DNA from 2 places in the Clostridium senegalense genome. Region 2 is predicted to be linked to the other one. Evidence: predicted binding sites of a transcription regulator. Region 2 holds the regulator's gene; the other holds the start of a gene.

Region 1 (6,184 bases), on a different contig from region 2:
TGCGGCTATGTTATTAAAGTATTTTGATATAGTAATAAAATAAAAATCTTAGTATTTACAATTTAAATAGAGAATAAATAACTATAGAAATAAGAAATAAGAAAATTTAAAGAAAAATATTGAAGATTTTTAATATTAGGAATATAATTAAACTTGTATTGAGGCTCATTGGTCAAGCGGTTAAGACACCACCCTCTCACGGTGGTAACAGGGGTTCGATTCCCCTATGGGTCACCATTAAATATCTCAAAGTTATAATATTTAATTAGCACAAGTAAGGTTATGTATAGAACGAAAAGTATACATGACCTTATTTTTGTTATAATAGAAAATGAGAAATATGAAATTAAAAAATAATTTAAACAAGGAGATTAAGATGCCTAAAAAAACAAGTAAAAATAATGATTTATTAAATAGTGTAAGAAATACTACTTCACCAAAAGTATACGATTTATTATTAAAGTTAGTAAATAATGGAGATGAGGATCTTGCTAATATGGTTTTAAAAATTGATTATTTAATAGAATATGCAAGTAATTGTGTTAAAGCAAGGGATTATGTGGATGGTAGAGAAGCATTAGATGGAGCTAAAGGTAGAATTGAAAAATTAAAAGAAAAAGGTGTAAATACAACCTACCTAGAATATTTATTTGAAGGTATAAATAAAAAATGTAAATAATAGTATGCTAAGAATATAGAATACAATTGTATTTACATATTCTTAGTATTTTTTATTGAATCAAAACTTTATAGATAAGCAATCTCCAATTTAAATTTATTCAATAATCTTAAAATTTAATTTGGAATCCTATAGTTTATTTCAATATATCATGAAACTATAGATAACATTATCTACAATATATATAATTATATATAACAAATAAAATAGCTATTATAAAAATTTATGAGATGTACAAGAATTAACAATATAAAAATGGTATGAAGAGGAAGATTTTATGAACTTAGAAGAATTAATATACAAAGCGGAAGATATTATGAATAAAAATTTTGTGAAGGTTTTTAGTCATGATACTGTGAAATATGCAACGGAAGCAATGATTAAAAATAATCTAGATGAAGTAATAATTATAAATGAATTAGATAGGCTGGAGGGGATTTTTACAAGAAATGATTTAGCTAAAGTTGAAAATATTAATTCAAAATATCCTGAAGTTAATATTTTTGAAGATTCAATCATAAATCATGGAACTAGAAATGTTTTTACAGTTTCTCCACAGGAATTTGCAAGAGATGTTAGAGATATGATGATTAAAAAAAATATCGGTAGAGTTCCAGTTGTTAAACAAGGAAAGGTTATAGGGGTTCTTACTAGTAATAATTTAAGAGATAGTTTTTATATAAAAATCGATGAAATGTTTAGTTTGCAAAACAATATACTTAACAATATACATGAAGCCATCTGTATTTGTGATGTGGATGGAAAGGTAATATATTGGAATAAAAGTGCAGAAAAATTATATAAGTTAAAAGCTTGTGATATTGTTGGTGAAAATGTAAAAAAACATTTTAATAATCCAATAATACCTAAAGTTTTGAAGGAAGGAAAGCCATTGGAAAATATTTATCATGAGCCAATGACTGGAAAATCAGTTATATTGAGCGTAATACCTATATTTAATCAAAAAAATGATATGATAGCGGTAGTTTCTACAGACCGAGATATTACAGAAGTTGTGTATTTATCTGAAAAATTAGAAAATGCAAATGCACAAGTAGAAGCCTTAAGTAAAGCATATAGTAAAGAATTTTCCAATAATTATACATTTTTAAATATAATAGGTAAAAGTAAAAAAATAATAGAAGCAATTTCTTTAGCTCAAAAAGTAGCTCCCACATCAGCTTCAGTGTTGATTACAGGAGAAAGTGGTACTGGAAAAGAAGTTTTTGCAAGGTCAATACATGAAGCAAGTGGCAGAAATGGCCAATTTGTAGCAGTAAATTGTAGTGCTATACCAGAAAATTTATTAGAAAGTGAGCTTTTTGGATATGTAGAAGGTGCTTTTACAGGAGCAACTAAAAAAGGAAAAATGGGTATGTTTGAATTTGCAAATAATGGTACATTGTTTTTGGATGAAATAGGGGACATGCCTATAGGCATGCAAAGTAAATTATTAAGAGTTTTACAAGATGGTGTTGTAAATAGATTAGGAAGTGAAAAATTTATTAATACTAATACTAGGATAATAGCAGCCACTAACAAAGATTTAAATAAGGCTATAAAAGAAAAATCCTTTAGATGTGATTTGTTTTATAGATTAGCAATAGTTCAAATAGAACTTCCACCGTTAAGAGAAAGAAGAGGGGATATAAAGAACTTTATAGATTTATTTATTAAAAAAATATCTCAAAAAGAAAAAATAGATATTATTTCTGTGGATGAAGAAATATATGAGATTTTATCTAGTTATAAATGGGAAGGAAATATAAGAGAGTTAAAAAATGTAGTTCAGAGGATGGTGGTGTTATCAACTGATAAAAAAATTAGTGTAAAAAATATACCAAACTATATTTTAGAGTATAATAAATCACAAATAATGGGATTTAATAATGCCATTATTGATAAGTATGATTTGGAAAACAGAATAAAGCAATTGGAAAGTAATTTAATAAAAGAAGTTATGAATATATGTAATGGGAATAAAGTAAAAGCAGCAGAAATGCTTAAAATAAAAAGAAGTACGTTATATTATAAATTAAATCAAATAGATTAAAAAATTAATATTATTTACAAAAATATATCATTTTATTAATTATAGTAGTAGTGTCAGAAAAATGACACCTATGTCAAAAATAAGTCATATTTAACAAATAAAGACAAATCAATAATTCTTCATAAAAAAATAACAAAATTATAACTTTAACTGTCAAAAAAATGTCATATTTAAAATAAGAACAAAATAGCCACTATGAATATTAGTTTATTTATAGTGGCTATTTTAATGGTGTTTGCTATTAATTTTATAAATAATATAAAAGTTGGCATGTAAATTGCTCAATATAACTATGACTACATATATTGACGAGGTTTACATAAAAATATTGAAATGTGTGAGGTAAGAAAATGGACAATATAGTTAGAATACCATTAAAAATGCATATAGGTGCTAGTTGTGAGCCAATAGTTAAGGTTGGAGAAAAAGTAAAAAGAGGTCAGTGCATAGGAGAACCTAATAAGGGACTAGGTGCTAAGATACATGCTAGTATTTCAGGGGAAGTAAAAGAAATCACTGAAAATGAAATAAAAATATTGAAAAATGATAGTCAAACTAATGACTATGTACCGATAAAGGAGTGTACTACAGTTAAAGAATATATTTTTGAAGCTGGAATTGTTGGTGCAGGTGGAGCTGGTTTTCCCACTCATGTGAAATTAAATGTTGAAATTCCAGATGGCTGTATAATAGCTAACTGTGTTGAATGTGAACCATTATTAAAGCATAATATAAAAGTTTTACAAGAAAATCCAATGGATGTTATTAAAGGTATTAAATATGCTATGGAAGTTACAAAAGCACCAAAAGCTTATATAGGAATTAAAGGTAAGAATGAAAAGGCTATTGAGGAAATAAAAAAAGTAATAGAAAATGAAGAAAATATAGAAGTTAAAGAACTTAAGGATATATATCCAGCAGGAGAAGAAAGAGCGTTAATACATGAAGTATTAGGTGTTTGGCTAGAACCTACACAACTTCCAGTTGAGGCTGATGTTGTGGTTTTAAATGCTGAAACTCTTGTAAATATAAAAAGAGCAGTGGAAGATAGAAAACCTGTTATAGATAAAGATATTACAGTCGCAGGAAAACTAAAAAATTTAGAAGAAAAAGTGTTTTTACAAGTGCCAATAGGAACAAAAATAAGTTCTTTAATAGATGAATGCGGTGGTATTGATGGAGAATATGGAGAAATCGTTATAGGTGGACCGTATACAGGAAAAGCAGGAGATCTTAATAATTCAATTGTAACAAAAACTTCAGGTGGAGCAATAGTTACTATGACGTTTCCAGAGTATAAAGGAAATGTGGGGTTATTAGTATGTGCTTGTGGAGCTAATGAAGAGAGACTTAGAGATATTGCAGGTAAGATGAAGGCTAATGTGGTTTCTGTAATGGATTGCAAAAATATAGTTAAAATAAAAGGTGCTAACAAATGCAAAACACCAGGAGATTGCCCAGGTCAAGCAGCTGTTGTAATGAAATTTAAAAAAGACGGAGCAGAAAGAATAATAATAGCCAATTGTAGTGATTGTTCTAATACCGTTATGAATTCTGCACCTAAATTAGGATTAGCTGTGTATCATCATACAGATCATGTATTTAGAACAGTTAATCATAAATTAACTAGAAGATTAAAAATAGACTAGGAGGAATTTATTATGTCAATGACTAAAGAGCATGCAGAAGCTTTGAAAAATGAAGTTGCTGTAGTTTGTTGTAGAACAGAAGCTGGAACTATAATTTCAGCAGATAATTTAGAAGATCCAGATATATTCCCAGATATGGTTGACTCAGGACTTTTAAACATTCCAAGTGATTGTTTAAAAGTTGGAGAAGTTATTGGTGCAAAACTTTTAAAAACAATAGATTCATTAACACCATTAACTAAAGATGTATTAGAAGGTGTTAAAGAATTAGAAGGTAATAATGATAAGACTAAAAAAGAAGAATTTAAAATAGATGAAGATGCAAAAGCTGTTTTAAAGATAAATAAAAAATGTGGTGAAATCATAAATGAAAATGATTTAGAAAATCCTATGTATTTTGAACAATTAGAGGATTCACTACTTGTTAATTTAGGGGAGAGAGTTTTAACAGTAAAAGAAGTTTTAGGAAAAGTGTTATCTGTAGATGTTGTAGCATTAACTCCTATAACAGCAGAATTATTAGAAGGATATAAAGAAGTTGTAAAAGAAAATCAGGGAATAACATCTTATATAAATGGTGGAATTTTAAAAATTAAAATTGAAGAGGGAAAAGGAATAGATATAGAAGTACCTTTAAATTCATTTCCTATGACAGTTGAAGATAAAAAAGAAAATTTAATAAAAAAGGTTTCTGAAGCTGTTGATAATAAATCATTAAAAAAAGAAGAAACTTCTAAAAAAGAAATTGTTTTAGAACCTAAAAAAGTTAGAAATTTAACTAAAAAGCATTTTAAAATAGAAGAAGTTGAGTTTGGACAAGAAACAAAAATAGAAGGAACAACATTATACATAAGAGAAGATATTTGTAATCAAGCTCAAAATGAAAGTGAGTTAGTAAAATCTATAAAAATAGATATAATAACACCGGAAAAATATCATACGTACTCTGAAACTATAATGGATGTTCAACCAATAGCTACTAAAGAAGGTGATTCTAAAGTAGGTACAGGTGTAACTAGAGTACTTGATGGTGTAATAGTTATGGTTACTGGAACTGATGAGGACGGAGTTCAAATTGGGGAATTTGGATCATCAGAAGGTATATTAGATGAAAATATTATGTGGAATAGACCAGGTGCTCCAGATAAAGGAGATATATTTATAAAGTCAGAGGTTGTTATAGCGAGAGGTACAAACATGGAAAGACCAGGCCCATTAGCTGCTCATAAAGCAACGGATTTTATAACACAGGAAATAAGAACTGCGCTTAAAGAATTAGATGAAAGTTTAGTTGTTTCAACAGAAGAATTAGTTCAATATAGAAGACCGGGAAAGAAAAAAGTTATTTTAGTTAAAGAAATAATGGGACAAGGTGCTATGCATGACAACTTAATACTACCTCAAGAGCCAGTAGGTGTTTTAGGGGGAAAACCTAATGTTGACCTTGGTAATGTACCAGTTATGCTATCACCACTTGAAGTTTTAGATGGGGGTATACATGCTTTAACTTGTATAGGGCCTGCATCTAAAGAATGTTCAAGACATTATTGGAGAGAACCATTAGTAATTGAAGCTATGAATGATGAAAACATAGATTTAGCAGGAGTTATATTTGTAGGGTCGCCACAAATAAATGCTGAAAAATTCTATGTTTCAGAAAGACTTGGAATGATGGTTGAATCTATGGATGTTGATGGTGCTATAGTTACAACAGAAGGATTTGGAAATAATCATATAGATTTTGCTTCTCATATTGAACAAATTGGAATGAGAGATGTTCCATGTGTAGGGATGTCATTCTGC
Region 2 (6,184 bases):
TGAAGAAGCTCTTATACCTAATTTTTCTTCAACTTTTCCTATTGAAAATCCTTTAAAACCTTTTTCAACTATAAATGCTGAAATTCCTCTTGTTCCTTTAGATTTATCTGTCATAGCAAATACTATAAATACATCTGCAACTCCACCGTTAGTTATGAATATTTTAGAGCCATTTAATATATAGTTATCTCCATCTAAAACAGCAGTTGTTTGTTGTCCTGATGCATCTGTTCCTGCGTTAGGTTCAGTTAAACCAAATGCTCCTATTTTTTCACCTTTTGCAAGTGGTGTTAAGTATTTTTCTTTTTGTTCTTGATTTCCGAACATATCTATTGGAGATGCACATAATGAAGTGTGTGCTGATAAAATAACGCCTGTTGTACCACAAACTCTTGATAATTCTTCAACAGCCATAGCATAAGAAACGTTGTTTCCACCTGCTCCTCCAAATTCAGTTGAAAATGGAATACCCATCATATTGTATCTTGCCATTTTCTTTACATTTTCCATTGGAAATTCTTCTGTTATATCTATTTCAGCGGCAATAGGTTTTACATCTGTTTCTGCAAACTCCCTTACCATTTGTCTTACAAATTCTTGTTCCTTAGTTAATGAAAAATTCATACTCCCCATTCCTCCTATTTAATTTTTAAAAGGCTAATTTTCTTATTTTTTCAAATTTCAAACTTGATTTTCCATTACAATTACGTATTAAAATAAGTTAAAGGATTACATATTTTTAAAGTTTTTATCCCTTTTCTCTAAAAACGCTTTCATACCTTCTTTTTGGTCATAAGTACTAAAACACATACCAAAAGCTTCTGATTCATAATTTAATGCACTATCAATGTCCATTTGCATACCTTTGTTTATTGCTTCCTTACAAAGTTTAACTGCAACTGGTGCATTATTGCATATTTGTTTTGCCATATTCATAGCTTCTTCCATTAAAACTTCTGGTTCTAAAACCTTATTTATAAGGCCTATATTAAATGCTTCTTCTGCTTTTATTATGTTAGCTGTGAATATCAACTCTTTAGCTTTACACTCTCCCACAAGTCTAGCTAATCGTTGTGTTCCACCAAAACCTGGTGTTATTCCAAGTCCAACTTCTGGTTGTCCAAACTTAGCTTTTGCTGATGCGATTCTAATATCACAAGCCATAGAAAGTTCGCAACCTCCACCTAGAGCAAAACCGTTAATAGCAGCAATAACAGGTTTGTCCAAAGTTTCTAATCTTCTGAAAACTTTGTTTCCAAGTATTCCAAAGGCTCTTCCTTCTAATGCATTCAATCCTTCCATTTCTGAAATATCAGCTCCTGCAATAAAAGCTTTACCTTCCCCAGTTAAAATAACAGCATAAATCTCATTGTCTTTTTCAATTAAATCAATGACATTGTCCAACTCTTTTAAAGTTTCTGAATTTAAAGCATTCAATGCCTTAGGTCTATTAAATTTTACAATACCTATGTTTCCATCCTTTTCAAGGATAATATTTTTAAATTCCATAATGCTGTCCCCCATGAATATTTTCCCACAAATTGTTATATAATTCACAATTTTTACTAAAAATAATAATTGAAGTCCATCAACTTCAATTACTATTATATCCTCACTGGTATATATTTGCAACATAAGTTGATGATTTTTTCTGAATTATTTTAATTAATTATTAATTTTAGTAATTTCATTTGTTTGTAAAATTAAAACAATTTGTGTTTTTATTTAACAATGTAAAGACCCTACAGGCTTTGTCACTATATTCTTTAACTAAGATTAGTATAGAAAAGTTTCATAAAACCCTATTTTCTTTACATCTCACTAAATAATGTATGATTTATTTTTTTTATTATGTATTAAAATTCTTTCATTTTTTAAACATTTTGTGTATTTGTTAACAAAATATTTACTTCTGTTTTTTATCCTTAAATCTCTTTTTTTCTACAAAAAAGTGAAAAAGATCATCGCAATTTTATTTTCTATTTTTGATGACCTTTTCACAAAAGCTATTCAGTTAATTTACTTTCATTTAGTAAATAACTTAAAGTCATTAAACTTTCGCTTAAATGAACATTTTCTACTATTACATCACTTGGAACTTTTAAATCTACTGGCGCAAAATTCCATATAGCTTTAATTCCTGATGATGTTATAATATCGCAAACTCCTTGTGCTCTTTCTTTTGGAACACAAATTATTGCAATATCTACTTCATTATTTTTAATAAAGCTTTCTAGATTATCTATATCTTCTATAGATACATCTCTTATTCTTAAGCCAATAAGTTTAGGATTTATATCAAATATTGCCTTTAAATCAAAGGACATTCTTTGAAAATAAGTATAATTTGCTATAGCTTGCCCGATATTACCTGCACCTATAATTATTGTATTGTACTCTTTATCTAATCCTAAAATTGAAGATATTTGAGCTAATAATTCTTTTACATTATATCCATATCCCTGTTGACCAAAGTCACCAAAACAATTTAAATCTTGTCTTATTTGTGAAGCTGTAAAGCCTATTTTTTCACTTAATTCATTAGATGATATTCTATCCACATCATTTTCTGCAAGTTCTTTTAAATATCTATAATATTTAGGAATTCTCTTTATAACTGCCATTGATATATTTTTCTTTCTATCCAAAAAAAACACCTCCAAAAATATATTTTTAAAAGGTAAATCTAAAAAATAATCATATATGATTATTTCAAATCTTTGTACCTAATCACAAAGACTTTTTCCTTTTTATTTTTAAATTGAATTTATAATAACTAAATCTAACTATAGGTTTCAAAACAATATTTTTATTTATACATTTTAAATTTTAGAAACCTAGTTATAGGATTCCAAAATAACCTTTTAAATTATTCATTGAAAATTTTGGACACTTTTCAAGTAAGCATACACTTGATAATATCTAAAATCTAAAAATATATATAAATTAAAACTTTCCTATATTTTATTAATAAGCTTAATTCTGAATTTTTATAAATATTCCAACTCAATTATTCATCAACTAAAATTTATTTTACAGAATTACAGAGTTACTTTATTCATATATTATGTAAAATAATATTTTTTATTTTTCAATTGTAAGTTTCATTTCAAAATTATCGTATACATACTTAATAATACATATAATTTAAATATAATTAAATCTAAAAATTTATATAGAAAGACTATAATTAATAAAATATCGTTTATATTTTACCATATTACTTGAAATTTGTTTATATATATTTTCAAAATTGTTTCATTCTTTTCTCTATTTTCTTAATATTCACCTTGTTTTTTCAATAAATTTAAACATTTATATATAAATCTTAATTTTTTTGTTATTTATTAAACTAATTTATATGTGTAAAATTTTAATTTTAAAACAAATGAAACATGTACTATAAATATATGTTTCTAAATACAAATATACCTTAACTATACCTATTTTTCATTTATTTATACATTTATTTAAATTGTTCATTACATCATTAATTAGATAATAAATTTTTATTTTTTTATACAAATTAGAAGAAATATAAACATTATTGGTTTTAAGATATAAAAAAACTTTTAGTATTACTATAAGTATAGCAAATAGTTGTTATATTACCTATTTATTATATAATTTATAAATTTAAGTATATTTTTATATAAATAATTTGTATTAATTTAAAGTTAAAAGAAACTGGACTAATCCAGTTTCTTCTTAAATTCTTATAAATTCTCTTCCCATTCTTCGTATAAGTTAGATAGTAATTCTTCCTTTTCACTTAATAATTCATTTACCTCTACACTTTTTTCTGGATTAGAATATATTTCTTCTTTACAAAGTAATTCTTGAAGCTTTTCTATTTCACTTTCTGTTGTTGCTATGTTTTCTTCAAGATTTTTTAAATACTTTTGAATTTCTCTTTGTTTTTTCTCTTCTTCCCTTTTTTTCTTCTTATCTAATTTTATTTGAGTTTTCGTAATCCCACTACTTTGTTCTTCTTGTTCAAATCTTAAAGGGTTGTTTTTCTTCTCTATATAATAAGAATAATTTCCTAAATATTCTTTTATTCCATCTTCATTTAGTTCAAAAATTTTACCTACTACTTTATTTAAGAAATATCTATCGTGAGATATTACAAGTACTGTTCCATCATAAGATAATATAGCATCCTCTAAAGCTTCTCTTGAAACTATATCTAAATGGTTTGTAGGCTCATCTAGAAGTAAAAAATTATTTTGCGATAACATAAGTTTTAGAAGATTTATTCTACATTTTTCTCCTCCACTCAACTTTTCAATTTTTTTAAACACATCATCACCTCTAAATAGAAATGCTGCAAGATATGTTCTTATTTCCGTGGTAGTTAATTCTGGAAAATCATCCCAAACCTCATCTATTATTGTTTTATTCAAATCTAAATTAGATTGTTCCTGATCGTAATAACCTATGTTTACATTTTTGCCTAATACTTTGATTCCACTATCTGGTTGTATTTCATCCATAATTATTTTAAATAATGTAGTTTTTCCTCTACCATTTTCACCTATAAGCGCAATTTTATTTTCTCTTTTTATATCCATATTAACGCCTGTAAATAATACTTTTTCCCCATAACTTTTACTTAATTCTTCAACATATAAAACATCATTTCCACTTTTTATTCTAGTTTCAAAATTAATTCTAGATGCCTTTTGGTCTTTATGTGGTGCTTCTATTCTTTCAATTTTATCTAATGCTTTTTGTCTACTTTCTGCTGCCTTAATACTTTTTTCACGGTTAAAAGACTTATACTTTTGAATTATCTCTTCTTGTCTTTTAATTTCTGCTTGTTGCAAACTAAATGCCTTTAATGCTACTTCGTAATTTTTCTTTTTCAAGTCAATAAATGCTGTATAATTACCATTATATATTTCAGCCATACCATATGATATTTCTATAGTTTTATTTGTAACTGCATCTAAGAAAAATCTATCATGGGAAATTATAATAATGCTACCTTTATAGCTCTTTAAATATTCTTCTAACCATTCTATAGCATCTAAATCTAAATGATTTGTTGGCTCATCTAAAAGCAATATTTCTGGCTTTCTAAGTAAAAGCTTACAAAGGGCTACTCTAGTCTTTTGACCACCACTTAATATGCTTATTGGCTTTTCAAAATCTTCTTCAAAAAATCCTAATCCTTTCAAAACTCTGCTTATTTCACCTTTATAAGTATATCCACCTCTATGTTGATATAATTCTGTTAAGGTTGTATAATCCTTTATTAATTTATTATGATAGTCAGCTTTAGCTTCATCATATGGTTCATTCATCTTTTCTTCTAATGTCTTCATTTTTCTTTCCATATTTAAAAGTTCTTCAAAGACTAATAGTAGTTCACCATATATAGTATTGTCTGACTCTAATGATAGATTCTGAGATAAATACCCTACCTTTTTGCTTTTATCTATAAAAAGCTCTCCACTATCATATTCCATCTGTGAAGTTAATATTTTAAACAACGTAGACTTACCTGCTCCGTTAGCACCTATAAGCCCTATCTTTTCTCCTTCATTAATACTAAAAGTAATGTCTTTTAAAATAACATCTATTCCAAAACTCTTATGAATCTTATTACAACTTAAAACTATCATTGTTTTTCTCCTTTACTATAGTAATGCTAATTTATATATATTTAAATTCCTACTTTATCAATTGTAGGTACAGTATTTTTTTACACATAATTATATTTTACTATAATACCATTATTTTTTACATTACTTTATTTGTTTAGTTAATATTTTGATATAAAATTAAAAACATTAACTCTTAACTTATGAACTCTTTCCACTAAAAAAAGCCCCGAAGGGCTCTTTTTATTATCTAACTACTTGTAATTTTAATTCTGTTTCATTTCCATTACTATCTACAGCTTTTAGCAATATAAAGTCCCCATTTTTAACATCTTTAACATCTACTGAGAAGTCATATCCATTTACTTCTGGTCCAACAGGTGTTGGATAATCTGATACTTTAATAAGTTCACCATTTACATAGAACTTGTAACCCCATAGATTATCATAAACCCTTCCTTTTAATGTAACAACATCACTAGTTGCAGTTATCTTATTATCTACTACTTCTGGACTTTCTATTTCTATTACTGGTTTAATAGTATCACAGCTAATTTTATATGCATGATCTTGTA

The links. The regulator Rex, encoded in region 2, represses fermentation and respiration genes when NADH is low (regulators of the CRP and FNR family bind a similar motif). The targets are predictions, from matches to a motif close to ATTGTTAANNNNTTAACAAT.
Region 1: prdC (proline reductase-associated electron transfer protein PrdC) is a predicted target of Rex. The motif match lies at 2,850-2,869, and genes of this name have one in related genera.

What each region holds. Positions count from the first base shown of each region.
Region 1 covers NZ_JAHLNC010000004.1:39,234-45,417, reverse strand. The annotation lists gene KQI36_RS08880 (pentapeptide repeat-containing protein) at 1-43, shown strand, start outside; tRNA gene KQI36_RS08875 (tRNA-Glu) at 163-237, shown strand; gene KQI36_RS08870 (hypothetical protein) at 377-679, shown strand; gene KQI36_RS08865 (sigma-54-dependent Fis family transcriptional regulator) at 957-2,732, shown strand; gene prdC (proline reductase-associated electron transfer protein PrdC) at 3,083-4,381, shown strand; gene prdA (D-proline reductase (dithiol) proprotein PrdA) at 4,394-6,184, shown strand, end outside.
Region 2 covers NZ_JAHLNC010000019.1:10,077-16,260, reverse strand. The annotation lists gene KQI36_RS17200 (acyl-CoA dehydrogenase) at 1-624, opposite strand, end outside; gene KQI36_RS17195 (short-chain-enoyl-CoA hydratase) at 730-1,509, opposite strand; gene KQI36_RS17190 (redox-sensing transcriptional repressor Rex) at 2,007-2,648, opposite strand; gene KQI36_RS17185 (ABC-F family ATP-binding cassette domain-containing protein) at 3,717-5,630, opposite strand; gene KQI36_RS17180 (S8 family serine peptidase) at 5,856-6,184, opposite strand, start outside.